Regions from separate parts of the Clostridium sp. CM037 genome, predicted to be linked through region 2. Evidence: a T-box and tRNA genes for the amino acid it is inferred to sense, from the RefSeq annotation. Region 2 holds a T-box; the other holds one or more tRNA genes.
What was found. The T-box of region 2 lies ahead of tyrS (tyrosine--tRNA ligase). A T-box ahead of a tRNA ligase gene usually reads a tRNA of that ligase, here a tRNA-Tyr.
Positions count from the first base shown of each region.

Region 1 (7,649 bases), 1.0 Mb from region 2:
ATCGGAGCGGGACTCGATATTACTAGAGCAAGTGGTAATATGGTTATTGATATTGGTGGAGGGACGACTGATATTGCAGTTATTTCTTTAGGAGGCATGGTTGTACGTGAATCAGTTAAAGTAGCTGGTGATAAGTTTGATGAAGAGATTATAAAATTTATCAGAAAAAAACATAAATTAATGATTGGTGAGAGGACTGCAGAGGATTTAAAAATCAACATAGGTTGTGCTTATAAACAAGAAGAAAAGACAAGCATGGAGATAAGAGGGAGAGATTTAATTACAGGTCTTCCTAAGAATTTAGAAGTATCATCAGAAGAAATGAGAGAAGCTTTAAAAGAGGCGGTATATTTAATAGCAGGATGTGCACATTCAGTATTAGAAAAAACACCACCTGAGCTTTCAGCAGATATAGCTGATAAAGGTATAGTTATGACTGGTGGAGGTGCATTGTTAAAAGGCTTAGGTAAGCTCATACAAGAGGTTACTAAAGTTCCGGTATACCTAGCAGAGGATCCGATTTCATGCGTAGCACTCGGAACAGGTAAAGTATTGGATTATATGGATAAGTTAGATAATTCATTCAATGGAAGGGAATTATGCTTAACAGAATAAAAAGTGTAAGCAAGCTATAAAAATAAGCAATACAATTATTAGTTTAATTGTATTGCTTATTTTTATATTATATAAGATTTGTAAATTTAAATTGCGGATAATTATTTAAAACTAATTAAATCGTGTTAAACAGGGCTTAAATTATTTTCTTCATTGGTAAGGGAGTGCAAATAATATGAATGCAAGAGGGCCCTGCTTAAAACATTAGCAATATCCATTACCAAGCTCAATCTTATGTTTCTATTTGTAAATAATTCACTATCATCACTTGAATCTACTATACCTATTAATGAAAGAGTGCCTACCTTAGGAAGGGTTTTCCCTACACCTTTGCCAGGATGAATTGGATAATTTCTAGCTTGGAGTTCTCCAATATTTGAAATGTCTCCTAAACAAGCATCTACACCTATTATAGTACAATTTGGGTGCAAAGCATTTATTTTAGATAATTTACTATCTATGTTTAAGGCATGAATTGGATTATCTATAGTGCCATATACAGGTAATGGAAAGGAACTATTTTTTAAAAGTGTACCAACTAAAGGACCTAGACAATCGCCTATACATCTATCGGTACCTATGCAAACAACTAAAGTATTTTTGTCAATATAGTCTTTTAGAAAATTAGAAAGTGTATAGTATGCTAAAGGATCTTTATAATGGGTTTTAGCTTTACTCAAGAAATATACCTCCTTGTATTGCGCTGGGGAAAAATTATTAGTTTCCTATGAATAATTTATATGAATAAATCCCGTGTATTATTATAATAAAGAATAAAAAAATGATTTATTAAAAAATGATATATAAGTATATTAACTATATGAAGGAAAACCAAATAAAAAATATAATGAATTATTTGGAAAATAGTAAGTTGTATCAATGCTTAATATTAAGCAAATATGCGAATAGTATAGTTATGGAGAGAAGAAGTCGTTTATTAAAGGATAATAGACTTGAAATTAATTAATTAAAGTTGTATAATAATTCTTGTCGACACGGTAAAACGGCAAAATAATAAAACATAATATGCTGGCATGGCTCAACGGTAGAGCAGCTGACTTGTAATCAGCAGGTTGTAGGTTCAATTCCTATTGCCAGCTCCATAAGTGGAGGAGTTCCCGAGTGGCCAAAGGGGGCAGACTGTAAATCTGTTACGTAATGTTTCGATGGTTCGAATCCGTCCTCCTCCACCATTTATAATGGTTTACAATAAATTATGGTTTAAATAAATTATGGGAGCATAGCTCAGCTGGGAGAGCATCTGCCTTACAAGCAGAGGGTCACAGGTTCGAACCCTGTTGTTCCCACCATAATACTCTTTTTAAAATAGAATAAAATGCATGCTGGCATGGCTCAACGGTAGAGCAGCTGACTTGTAATCAGCAGGTTGTAGGTTCAATTCCTATTGCCAGCTCCACATATGGAGGAGTTCCCGAGTGGCCAAAGGGGGCAGACTGTAAATCTGTTACGTAATGTTTCGATGGTTCGAATCCGTCCTCCTCCACCAAAAGACATCTATAGATGTCTTTTTTTATTTTTTACAGAGTTTAGATTCTGTTGACACTATAGAATGCATATGGTATTATAATTAAAAGTTAATAATTGATAACTCTTATCAAGAGAGGTGGAGGGAAAAAGGCCCTATGAAACCCGGCAACCGGTGCAATGCACCATGGTGCCAATTCCTGCAGTTATAATCTGCAAGATAAGGGAGATGATTAAATCACCTCTTCTTATATTTGGAAGAGGTTTTATTTTTTTATAAGGAAATTTTAGAGAGTAGAAGGGAGAATTATAATGAAAAGATTATTTACATCAGAATCTGTTACAGAAGGACATCCAGACAAAGTTTGTGACCAAATTTCAGATGCCGTACTTGATGCTATTTTAGAACAAGATCCTTATGCTAGAGTTGCTTGTGAAACAGCGGTTACTACAGGAATGGTTTTAGTAATGGGAGAGATAACAACTAGTTGTTATGTAGATGTTCCTAAGGTTGTCAGGAATACCATTGAAGGCATAGGATATACTAGAGCAAAATACGGGTTTGATGCTAGCACATGTGCTGTACTTACGTCTATTAATGAACAATCAACAGATATAGCTATGGGAGTAGATGAGGCATTAGAATCTAAAGCAGGCGAGATTGATAAGGTTGACGCAATAGGTGCTGGTGATCAAGGCATGATGTTTGGATTTGCAACTAATGAGACGCCAGAGTACATGCCACTACCAATTGCTATGGCTCACAGATTAGCAAGAAAGTTAAGCGAAGTAAGAAAAAATGGCACATTAGATTACTTAAGACCGGACGGAAAGACTCAAGTTACTGTAGAGTATGAAGATAATAAGCCAGTAAGAATAGATACTATTGTTATTTCAACTCAACATGCAGAAGAAGCGACTCATGATCAAATTGAAAATGATTTAAAAGAGCATGTAATAAAACCTGTAGTTCCAAGTGGATTATTAGATGAAAGTACTAAATATTATATAAATCCTACAGGCAGATTTGTAATTGGAGGACCGCAAGGAGACTCTGGTTTAACAGGAAGAAAAATAATAGTAGATACTTATGGTGGATATGGAAGACATGGCGGTGGAGCATTCTCAGGAAAGGATGCAACAAAAGTTGATAGATCCGCTGCATATGCTGCAAGATGGGTTGCTAAAAATTTAGTTGCTGCAGGAGTTTCAGATAAATTGGAAATTCAGTTAGCTTATGCTATAGGTGTAGCTAAACCAGTATCTATAGAGGTTGAAACTTTCGGAACAGGAAAAATTGACGATGATAAAATAGTTCAAATAGTTGAAAAAGTATTTGATTTAAGGCCAGCTGTAATTATAAGAGAATTAGAACTAAGAAGACCTGTTTATAAACAAGTAGCTGCCTATGGACATTTTGGAAGAATTGATTTAGATCTTTCATGGGAAAAACTAAACAAGGTTGATGAAATAAAAAAATACGTATAATATAAAAAAAGGGATAACAATTATTAATTGTTATCTCTTTTTAGTGCATGTGATTATTAAGTAGCATTTTGATAAAACCTAAGATAGGGGTATACTGAACATAAGAGATGTAAAATACATATGATATAATAACATTAATAATAATATTATTGCTAATAATATTATTATTAATGTTATTATATGAATTTATAAATAGGAGAGATTTTATGCCGGAAATACAAGGGATAATCGAAGATGTAGTATTTCATAATGAAGAAAATGGATATATAATTGCTCATTTGAATGATAATAAAAAGCAGATAACTGTGGTAGGCATTGTGCCATATATAAGTGAAGGGCAGAACCTGAAATTAACGGGGGAGTGGGTTACTCATCCTCAATTTGGCAAGCAATTTAGAATAATACAATGTGAGGAAATAATACCGAGTTCACTTGAAGGTATAGAAAAATATTTAGCTTCAGGAGTTATTCAAGGAATTGGACCAATAACTGCTAAAAAAATTGTACAGCACTTTGGTGAAAGCACCATGAATATATTAGATAATGAAATTGAAAGATTAAAAGAGATTGATGGTGTAGGACAAAAAAAGATTCAATTAATTTTTGAATCATATTCTAAGCAACGAGAAGTTAAAAATATAATGATATTTCTTCAAACATATGGAGTAACACCTAACCAATGTGTGAAAATTTATAAAAAATATGGAGGAGACTCTATAAAGGTAGTGCAGGATAATCCTTATGTGTTAACTGAAACCATTTCTGGAGTAGGATTTAAAATTGCAGATAAGATAGCACAAAGTTTAGGCATTGACAAAGAGTCGCCTTTTAGAATACAAAGTGGAATTAATTATGTGGTAAATGAATTTTGCGCTATGGGAAATACTTATATGCCCTTAAACAAATTATACAAAGAATCTAAAAATATTCTTGGGGTTACGGCTGAAGAAATTGAAAAAAATGTTTATGATAATGTATTGCAGGGAAAATTGAAAGTCGAAAATATTGATGAAGAAGACTGTGTTTTCACTATGCCGTTCTATTATTGTGAATTAGCTATTACTAAAAAAATTATAACCTTATCTATAGAAAAGTATGATGAATTAGAAATAGACATACAAGAAAAGATTAATGACTTCGAAGAAGAAAAAAACATAAAATTTGCAACGTCTCAAAAGACTGCTATTTGTGGTGCTGCAGAAAATAGTATTGAAATTATAACTGGAGGTCCAGGTACTGGCAAAACTACTATAATTAATTGCATTATAGAGGTATTTGAAGAAGCAGGAATGAAAGTTTATATGGCTGCGCCCACCGGAAGGGCTGCCAAAAGAATGACAGAGGCTACTGGTCGCGAAGCCAAAACCATACATAGGTTATTAGAACTTGGAGTAGGCAGAGATGATGGGTCGCAGTTCTCTAGAAGTGAGGAATCGCCTTTAGATTGTGATGTGCTAATTATTGATGAAGCATCTATGATAGACATAATGCTTATGAATAGTTTATTAAAAGCTATCAGCGTAGGAACTAGACTTATAATTGTTGGTGATGTTGACCAATTGCCATCTGTCGGACCGGGTAATGTACTAAGAGATATTATTGACAGTAAATGTGTTAAAGTAGTTAAGCTTAAGGAGATTTTTAGGCAAGCACAAGAAAGTATGATTATTGTGAATGCTCATAAAATTAACAATGGCGAGATGCCTATTTTAAATAAAAAGGATAAAGATTTTTATTTTATTGAAAATAATGAGCCAGAGAAAATCTTGGACAGTATAATTGCTTTAATTAATACCAGATTGCCAAAATTTAACAAAAAATGGGATAAGATGAAGAATATTCAAATACTCTCTCCTATGAGAAAAGGGATATTGGGTATAGAAAATCTAAATGGAAAGCTTCAGCAAATATTGAACCCTAAATCTAAGTATAAAAAGGAAAAGGAATATAGGAATACTATATTTAGGGTAGGCGACAAGGTTATGCAAATTAAAAATAATTACTCTATAAAATGGAAAAAAATTAATGCAAAAGCTGAAGATGGAGTGGGCATTTTTAATGGTGATGTAGGGTATGTTGAAGATATTGATGAAGATAATGAAAATGTTATTGTGATTTTTGATGATGACAAACGGGTAGAATATGAAGGTGTATATTTAGATGAACTAGCTTTAGCGTATGCTATTACAATACATAAAAGTCAAGGCAGTGAGTTTGAAGTTGTAATTATGCCTATGTTTATGGGTCCCCCACTTTTAATGAACAGAAATTTACTTTATACAGGGATAACTAGAGCAAAGAATATGGTTGTTTTAGTGGGAGCAATAAAAGCTGTTAATTTCATGAAAGATAACAACAGAAGTTTCGAGCGGTACTCCGCTTTGGGCTGGAGAATAAGACAAATAGTAGATACAAATGTGAGCCATGATGAAAATTAGATTGATTTGTTTAGAACAAATATTAAATTGCAAAGGAGATTTTACATGCTTTTCTACGCAAAATTAAACCTTAGTAAAGAAAAAGATGAAATTAGCAAAGAAATTTTAAAATGTTCTTTAAACAGCAAAAAAAGAATTGATGTTGTATCTATGTTTTACAATTCCTCTGATATATTGTTAGAAACTATAATTGCATATGTTAATGAAAAGAAAAATATATTGTATATAACTAATGAAAACCAGAGGAGTATTGATATTATTTACTTCATAAATAAATTTAGCAATTTAGGTCAATATGTATATTCACCTGAAACGAATTATGGCAGTGTGAATGAGTATTTACATATATGCAATCATGAAAATGCGTTAAAACTCCAAGAAAAATTTGATTTGATTATTTATAATGATATTAGAAGTTTTCCTAAATACACTAAGCAACAAATAAAAAAAGTATTATTAAGAATGTGTAGAGCAAATAGTGTAGCTATAGCCTATTCTGTAGAGAATGTTTTAAGCGAGGGCACACCAATAATGTTTCCGTTAAAAAACAATAATATTCCGATTATAGAGCCTAGAATCATAACTACAAGAATAAATCTTAGTATGGATATACCTTTGGTTGTTTATCAATATTTGAATTGGTCAATTATATCTAATAGAAAGGTAATAATATTTACACCAGATGAGGAAAAAACTATAGCGGTCTTTGAGTATCTAAGTAATTTCAAAGAAAAGTTAAGTGAAAATATATTTTTGTTTATTAGTAAAAAAAGCGATGCTAATATTAAGGTAAAGTTCATGAATGAAGATGAGGGGATAATAGTCACTAATGACTTTGAAGAAAGTTATTTAGAATTTCATTCAATTGATGTTATAGTTTATTTTGCTGATAATGATAAATATAATCATAAGCAACTATTATATTTATCAAGTAAGGTTGGGAGATATGAAAGTATACAAAGGGGAGAGGCTATATTTTTAGCTAATGTTGAAACTGTGCAAATGGATAAAGCTAAAAATATAGCTAGAAAATTTAATGAGAAAGCGTGGGAGCGAGGATTATTAAATATATAAGAAAAATACTTTATTGTTTAGTTCAGCTCATATATTCAGGCGATGAACAGTGCGTAATCTGTAGTGGATATAGTGAGGAAAGTGAAGCTTTGTGTACTAAATGCAGAGAAAAATTGAAGCGCTGTGCACAAAGCTTTTATATAGGTCGCAATGAAGAAAAATATCTTGTTTGGTCAGTGTTTTATTATTCTAATATAGTAAAAGAATTAATTATTAGGCTTAAATATAAAAGCGATTTTATATGCGGTGAGATCTTAGCTGAATACATGTTACAACTTGTAAAAAGCAATGAATTACAATTTGACTTAATATCTTATGTACCTATGACTAAAAAAGCTTTAAAAAATAGGGGGTATAACCAAAGCGAGTTTTTGGCAAGCTATTTATCGCGATTTTTAAATATTCCAGTAAGTTGCAACTTGATTAAAACTGAGGATACTAAAGATCAAATAGGTCTCAATGGCGAAGAACGATGGAACAATATGGATAAATGTTTTGACATCCAAAAAAGTGAAATTATAAAAAATAAAAATGTTTTGCTCATTGATG
Region 1 is NZ_CM143650.1:4,018,330-4,025,978, reverse strand. Features, by position in the region: gene mreB (rod shape-determining protein) at 1-615, shown strand, start outside; gene yyaC (spore protease YyaC) at 741-1,295, opposite strand; tRNA gene ACWJKP_RS19245 (tRNA-Thr) at 1,644-1,718, shown strand; tRNA gene ACWJKP_RS19240 (tRNA-Tyr) at 1,724-1,808, shown strand; tRNA gene ACWJKP_RS19235 (tRNA-Val) at 1,850-1,925, shown strand; tRNA gene ACWJKP_RS19230 (tRNA-Thr) at 1,958-2,032, shown strand; tRNA gene ACWJKP_RS19225 (tRNA-Tyr) at 2,038-2,122, shown strand; SAM riboswitch class I at 2,225-2,327, shown strand; gene metK (methionine adenosyltransferase) at 2,413-3,588, shown strand; gene recD2 (SF1B family DNA helicase RecD2) at 3,795-6,026, shown strand; gene ACWJKP_RS19210 (hypothetical protein) at 6,072-7,100, shown strand; gene ACWJKP_RS19205 (ComF family protein) at 7,214-7,649, shown strand, end outside.
Region 1: it has a tRNA-Tyr gene. The T-box ahead of tyrS (tyrosine--tRNA ligase) is inferred to sense a tRNA for this amino acid. The anticodon was not compared.

Region 2 (7,649 bases):
GGTATAAAAGCCATTGGAAAATTTGTTGATAGAATTGAAAGAGCAATCGACACTGGAATCTGCATTATGTCAAAAGACCTTAATAACAAAGACTCTATAGGAATAGAAGAAAAAGAATTAAACTACTGGAGACATTTCGCAATAAAAGGAGTTACCGAAGATACAGAAAAACTTCAATTTAATACCGCTATTGCAAGACTTATGGAGCTTACAAATGCTATATTAAAATATTTTAATGTAGACAATATAAATAGTAAATTTTTAAAAGAAGTGCTTGTGGATTACCTTAAGATTTTAGCTCCCTTTGCTCCTCACTTTGCAGAAGAGAAGTGGGAAAGCTTAGGTATGGGTTACTCTGTATTTAATCAAATTTGGCCTAAATTTGATGAGTTTGCTCTTATAAAAGATGAAGTAGAGCTAGCTATTCAAATCAATGGTAAAATTAAATCCAGAATAACTGTATCTCAAGATTTAGATGAAAAAAGTATAAAGGAAATTTCTCTTAAAGATGAAACAGTAATCGCTACCCTAGAAGGTAAAACTGTGCGCAAGGTTATTATAATTAAAGGACGACTAGTTAATATAGTAGCGTCTTAGTAATAGCTACATACAGTTTTTACAGTTTAAATTCAAATTATTATAAAAGGAGAGTAGAAATTTTTAATTTCTACTCTCCTTTTCAATTTAAACTCCATACATATCTAATGTTTTTTGAGTTGCGCGAAGTAAGCTGCTAATCTCATAAACTTCTCCTTCTTCTATTAGCTTATTTAATTGTTCTCTATACCTAGCTGCATCCGTTGACTTTCCAATCGACGAAAGCACAAGTATATTATTCATTATATCCGACACCAAATTAGATTTTACCTCAAACAATTTTTGTGCATCTTTAATTTCGTCTTTAATTTCTAGCATCTGTTCATCTAATTGAAAAGCAGCATCTGCAGCATTTTTAAGTTTTGCCCTTATATTCTCTGGTATATCATGCTTATATTTATAATTTAGAGAATGCTCTACTGTAGCCCAAAAATTCATTGCCAAGGTCCTAATTTGAAATTCTGCTAGTATTTCGGTTTGACCATCAGCTAAGTTTACAGGATACTTTATAATCATATGATAGCTTCTATATCCACTACCTTTTACATTTGCAACATAGTCTTTTTCATAAACCATCTGCATGTCACGTCTTTCACGAATTAGATTTACCACTTTATCAATATCATCTACAAACTGACACATTATCCTTATGCCTGCAATATCTTCCATTTCATATTCGATTCTATCCAGAGGGATACCGAATTTATTAGCTTTCTCAAGAATACTAGATATTTCTTTAACCCTCCCGGTAACAAACTCTATAGGTGAATACTCATTTTTTCGTCTATATTCTCTTCTTATACTTTTAAATTTTACTTTTAACTCTTCTACACCCTGTTCATAAGGAATTAAAAATCTTTTCCACTCTCTTATTGCCATATACTCAGTCCTTTACATAAAATTTCATATCCACATTGTATTAACTTTTGATACTATTCTAATATTTTTAAAGGATCGAAGTTTAAATAATCACAAGAAGTAACTATATATTCTATGCCTTCTATATTTCCTTCATATAGCCTATTTAAAGATGGTCCATGTAAATGACCATATATGACCTTGCATACATTATATTCTTTTACTATTCTTATAAGTTCAGTTTCCTCAAACTTATCATTAGTAGGTGGATAATGAAGCATTACAATAAATTTATTATAACCCTTTTTCACTGCCTCATCGAGTGAAATTCGAAGCCTTATTAACTCTCTATTATATATTTTTTCATCATGAGTTGTAAATCTCGTATTTCCTGGGCAATTCCATCCCCGTGTTCCGCATATAGCAAAATCTTTATAGTTAAAAAAGTTGTTTTGGATAAAATCCATATCCGCGTAGAGAGAATTAAGCTTCGTGATACCACTCCACCAATAGTCGTGATTTCCCTTTATAAGTATTTTTTTACCTGGAAGCTTATGAATCCATTCTAAATCTTCCACACCCTCAGAAATATTCATGGACCATGAAATATCCCCTGCAATTAGTACAGTATCCTCCGTTGAAACTTTGCTAAGCCAATTTTCTTTAATTTTTTCATTATGATTACTCCATTTATCTCCAAATATATCCATGGGTTTATCTGAATTTATAGATAAATGAAGGTCAGATATTGCCCACAACGCCATAATATACCTCCTTATTAATCGTTTAGTTTTTTTCCATTAATTATCTATATCCATTACATAAGCAATAACCTTAGCTATTGCTACACTCATTAGTGCTCAAAGTTTAACCTTAGTCATTTTTTTAATGTCTCTATGCTATTATACCTTTATATTGATTGTATTAAAACTTCTATCACTAAAAAATTCTCCCCAACTTGCCTTGAACCCTTCTCCAGCTTCAAAAGATATTTTACTAAAATCTTTTTACCACTAAAAGAAAAAAGCAAAGTTAAAATATTAATTTCAACTTCGCCCTTTTTAAAAAATTGCTATTCTATAGTTAAAGAATAGTATTTTTTCTTTCCTTTTTTAATAAGTACACAACCATCTTTAAAATTTTCTTCTAAAAGTGTTGCATTCTTATCTTCAATCCTTTTATCATTAATAGTTAATCCGCCCTGCTCAATTAATCTTCTAGCTTCTGCTTTTGATGGCACCACTTTAATGTACACCAATATATCCATTAATCCCGCATTCTTCATGTCGCACGGTATAGATACTTTAGGCACGTTACTCATATTAGTTCCACCACCAAACAATGCTTCTGCCGCTGCCTGAGCTTTGATAGCTTCTTCTTCTCCATGAATAAGTTTTGTAACCTCAAAAGCTAAAACCTTTTTAGCTTCATTTATTTTTTCATCTTTTAAAGCACTTAGACGCCTGACTTCATCCATTGGTACAAAAGTAAGTAATGATAAGCATTTTTCTACATCTAAGTCTCCAATGTTTCTAAAATATTGGTAAAAATCATAAGGAGATGTTTTATCTGCATCAAGCCACAGAGCGCCATTTACAGTTTTACCCATTTTAATCCCTTCGCTATTTGTAAGTAGTGTGCAAGTCATTCCATAAGAAGCTTTACTTTCTTTTTTTCTTATTAGTTCTATACCAGCAATTATGTTAGACCATTGATCATCTCCACCTAACTCCATAGTACATCCATATTTTCTATTTAACATTAAAAAATCATATCCTTGCATAAGCATATAGTTAAATTCAAAAAAAGATAAACCTTTTTCTAATCTCTGTTTAAAACACTCAGCAGCTAACATCTTATTTACTGAAAAATGTACTCCTATATCTCTTATAAAATCTACGTAATTTAAATTTAAAAGCCAGTTTGCATTGTTTTCAAGGATTGCTTTACCATCACTAAAATCTATAAGTTTTGAAAGCTGTGATTTTATGCAAGATATATTATGATCAATTTCTTCTTTTGAAAGCATTTTCCTCATATCTGTTTTACCAGATGGATCACCAATCATTGTAGTTCCACCACCAACTAAGGCTATGGGTCTATGCCCTGCTCTTTGCATATGAGCCATAAACATCATAGTAATAAAATGGCCAATATGTAGGCTATCCGCTGTTGGGTCATATCCTATATAAAATGTTACCTTTTCCTGTCCTAATATTTTCTTCATTTCATCCTCGTGAGTAAGTTGTTTTATATACCCTCTCTCTAAAAGCGTATCATATACATTTTCCATAATTTATTCCTCCTTATTTTAACGACATTTCAAAATGAAAGTCTTCCCTTCTATAATATGGCATCCCATAGTATAACAAAGAGAAGAGTTCAGTTGAAACCTAAGTCTCCTTTTGAAGTCGATATACTTATCTTCTGCGAAGCTGTGAGCACCGCAGGTGATGATTTAATCCTGTGTTATTTTTTGAAATAAAAAAAACGCCCCCCTAAGAAAGGGACGAAAAAATTCCGTGGTACCACCCAAATTGATTTAACAATCCGCTCATTCCTTATAACGTAAGGTCAACCCGTCTCAGCTTACTTTTTAAAAGCTTTATTTCAGCTTAAAGCTCCAGAATGTATTTCACTATATTCCTTAACTAGTTCACACCTACCACTAGCTCTCTTAATAATTCCTACAGTTACTTTTTTCTTTCATAGCCTTTTAGATATAATTATTCATGTTATTAATTATATATGTGTATTTATAATATATCAAGTGATATATTTGCTCGTTATAATTGATTAAAACCCTATATATACTATTTACGTTTATTTTCAACTATTTTCTCCATATACAATAAAAGCAGGGCTGAAAACCCTGCCTTACATTCACGTAAATAATATTCTATCTCTTTATGTGATATAATTCTTTAAAAATTGTGGTGGATTTAAGCATTCGCAACCTACATTCACATAAAATTCCAAGTTATACTTATTAGCTAAAATATCCATTTTAGAAAACAATTGTGCCGTATGCTCAAGTTTATCATCAATAATATTAAATACACCATCAACAAAGATGGTATCAATATCATAATCTCTAGAAAGCATACCGCACAAAAATCCATAAAAATCATCATGACTTTTTAAATTGAACTCATTTATTGCTACAAGTCTCATTTTTGTACTTAATTGCAACGTAGCTTTAGTATCATCATCAATATATACTATGTTTCCTTTAACTTTATCAACGGACTGGTTGGCTAATTTAATTAGAGCTTTAGTTTTACCTGAACCCTTTTTACCACAAAATACATGAATCATGTTAAACGCCTCCTATTTTATCTAATATAACCAGATAATTATTAAATAGGTCTACTCGTACACAATATTTTTATACATATTATATATTATTCGTAATATGTTCACAATATTATAGTTTTAAATAAAGTTCTTAATCCCTGGGAAAATCACCTTAAAAGTATTATCATCTTTTGAATCTACAAATATTACCTTACCATATTTTGAAAAATCTTTTTTCATTCGTGCAAATCCTCTTCCTGATTTTATAAATCTTTTTCTATCATCTAATGCTATTAACTTATCATATATCCACATATTTCTTTTTAAATAATTATGAGTATTAATTTCAGTTGAAAATAATAGGTTCCCTGGACTAAATACGCTTACACTGTTATAGCTTACCACTATTTCAATTTCCTTATAAAATATAGTATAATCTCTATAAAGTATTCCGTTTTTTACAGCCTCATACACTGCAGCAATAGGATAATTTACTGGAAATATGTTTTTAAAAAATTCTTCTGTCCTATCTAGCATATCTAATAAATTCCCTTGCACAATTATAACCTCATCAAAGTTATCATTTACCTTATTTACTATCTTTATCATATTATGCGGTAAATAGATACTGTTAATTGAAGAAAATACCAATAATCCCCCTAGTGTTACTACCCTCTTATTATAATCTCTTTCAATAAAAGTTATTCCTGCATTGTCCATAAATCCTAATCTACTGTTATCATTTACTAAAATGCCCTTATTTAAAAAGTATTTATTAATTATATTAAAATCTAAACTACTAATACCACTATTTACAATAGGTATAGTTTCGATATTGAGACTTAAATTTTCTTGTAAACAAGAAATTAATTCTTCTTTTCTCATAGTATCTGTTGTGGAACCTCTCCTAATGTAAAATGCACCATTTTCCCTTAATTGATAGGGCTTCTGACCACCATCATATATAGTTATAATTGCCAATTTTTCGCTTTGATATATTACAAAATCTAGGGATACTGGAATAGGCGGTTCACATCTTGAACTTATAATTTGTTGTAACTGTTCTTCTTTAAAGTCACATACCTTAATACCTATGATTTTTTTCGTTTTATCCTCTACTCCAATAACAAGGTATCCTCTTCCTCCACGGGAGTTGGCTATAGCACATATATCTTTAGCTAATTCTCTTTTACCACTTTCTATTAATATATCAATTCTTTGCTTGAAATCTAATTTTGTACCCTCATCCCTCTTTAACAATATGTTGATTTTTTTGCTATCCATATATTTCACTCCAACCGCGCTATAATGATATATTATGCTTATAGTAGTGCAATGTTTCCAAAGTATTATACCTTACAACAAAAGACGATGGGATACCACCGCCTTTTTTATTAGAAGTTTTTAACAACCCCTGTGTTCATTATTTTCACTTCAACTTCAACTTTTAGCTCAGTTTTTTTAATGATATCATCATTTTTTATCTTTGGATATTTCGCATGAAATTGCTCCGTTATATCAAAAATATCCATATTTAATGCCTTATATTTTGCAAATAGATTATTGCAGGCTTTCAAAATATTTTCTTCTGACTGCTCCTCAATTTTACTGATATTTTCTTTTGTAAGTGTAAATTCTTTTTGAGCCTCTGCTAAATCCACCTTAACTTTAATTTTCTTTTTTAAATGAACAATATTATCATCATAACTGATTTCTGTCTTACTTTTACTTTTTAATATTTCTAATGTTACAAATTTATTAACATCACAGGGATTGGTTATTTCTAAAGTACCACCTAAAATAGTATTCATTAAAAAGTTAAAACCTAACCCTTCATCTTTTTGTAATACGTTAACCATTTTATCGTCTTTAATTACAGCTCCGCCATTTACTTCTAAAGTCCCCTCTAAACTATCTTTTGGGATATCTATTATGGGTACTACATTTACTTTATCTCCAATTTTTCTTTGACTGTAAAACTCATTTAAACTTAGTTTTACAGCTCTTGAAGATGCTCCAATATTTTCTATAAGTTGCACTACAAATAATCCAATGTATTTATCTTCAGGCATATTTAGCTTCATAAGTTCCTCTGGATCTCCTTGATATACTGCAATATGCGGTCTTATAAGGAATTCTTGATCACGATCCATAAAATCCATGAAATTATCAACACCGAATTCTGCAGCCTTTTGAGTAAATATTATGGCACTATTCTGTGTATAGTTTAATTTATAACTAGAGGTAGCATTCATATTTCTGACAGCTTCAAACATTGTTTTTCCTGTTGCTTTAAATAAGATTCTTTGGTCCATTCCTTGAGGTGATGTTCCTCTTACTCCCTTAAAAGCTTCAGCAGATAATATAGGATTACCTGTATTATCTGCATCTATTACTAATGCAGAAATAAATAAAACCTTATTAATATCCTTATAACTGAAACATGATGTCATAGTAACACAATTCATTATTATACATATTATTACTAATATTTTTTTATACTTATTCATTATAATCATCCCTATCAAAAATACTATTTGATATCTTGCTAAGATCTTTTCTATATAATATATCCTTAAATTTAAAGCTTTCTAGTGTACCTAAAGGGAATAAATATGGATATCCACAACTCTCTAGTCCCGCCATATGTGAGATAAAAATAAAAAATCCAATGTAAAATCCTGGTAACCCAAGCACTGAGGAAAACACAATAATAATTATATTCCATATAGATAGAGCCCCATAAAGCTTAGGTACTAAAAAAGAAGAAATAGATGAAAGTGCCACAATTACTACAGTGCTTTGTGAGGCTAAACCTGCTCCCACTGCAGCATCGCCCAAAATTAAAGCTCCAACAATGCTCATTGCCTGGCCTATGAGTTGTGGCAATCTTATTC
Region 2 is NZ_CM143650.1:805,397-813,045, reverse strand. Features, by position in the region: gene leuS (leucine--tRNA ligase) at 1-597, shown strand, start outside; gene ACWJKP_RS03990 (GTP pyrophosphokinase) at 685-1,476, opposite strand; gene ACWJKP_RS03985 (metallophosphoesterase) at 1,530-2,219, opposite strand; gene tyrS (tyrosine--tRNA ligase) at 2,528-3,748, opposite strand; T-box leader at 3,958-4,174, opposite strand; gene ACWJKP_RS03975 (ATP-binding protein) at 4,363-4,773, opposite strand; gene ACWJKP_RS03970 (AlbA family DNA-binding domain-containing protein) at 4,891-6,036, opposite strand; gene ACWJKP_RS03965 (Ger(x)C family spore germination protein) at 6,147-7,262, opposite strand; gene ACWJKP_RS03960 (spore germination protein) at 7,255-7,649, opposite strand, start outside.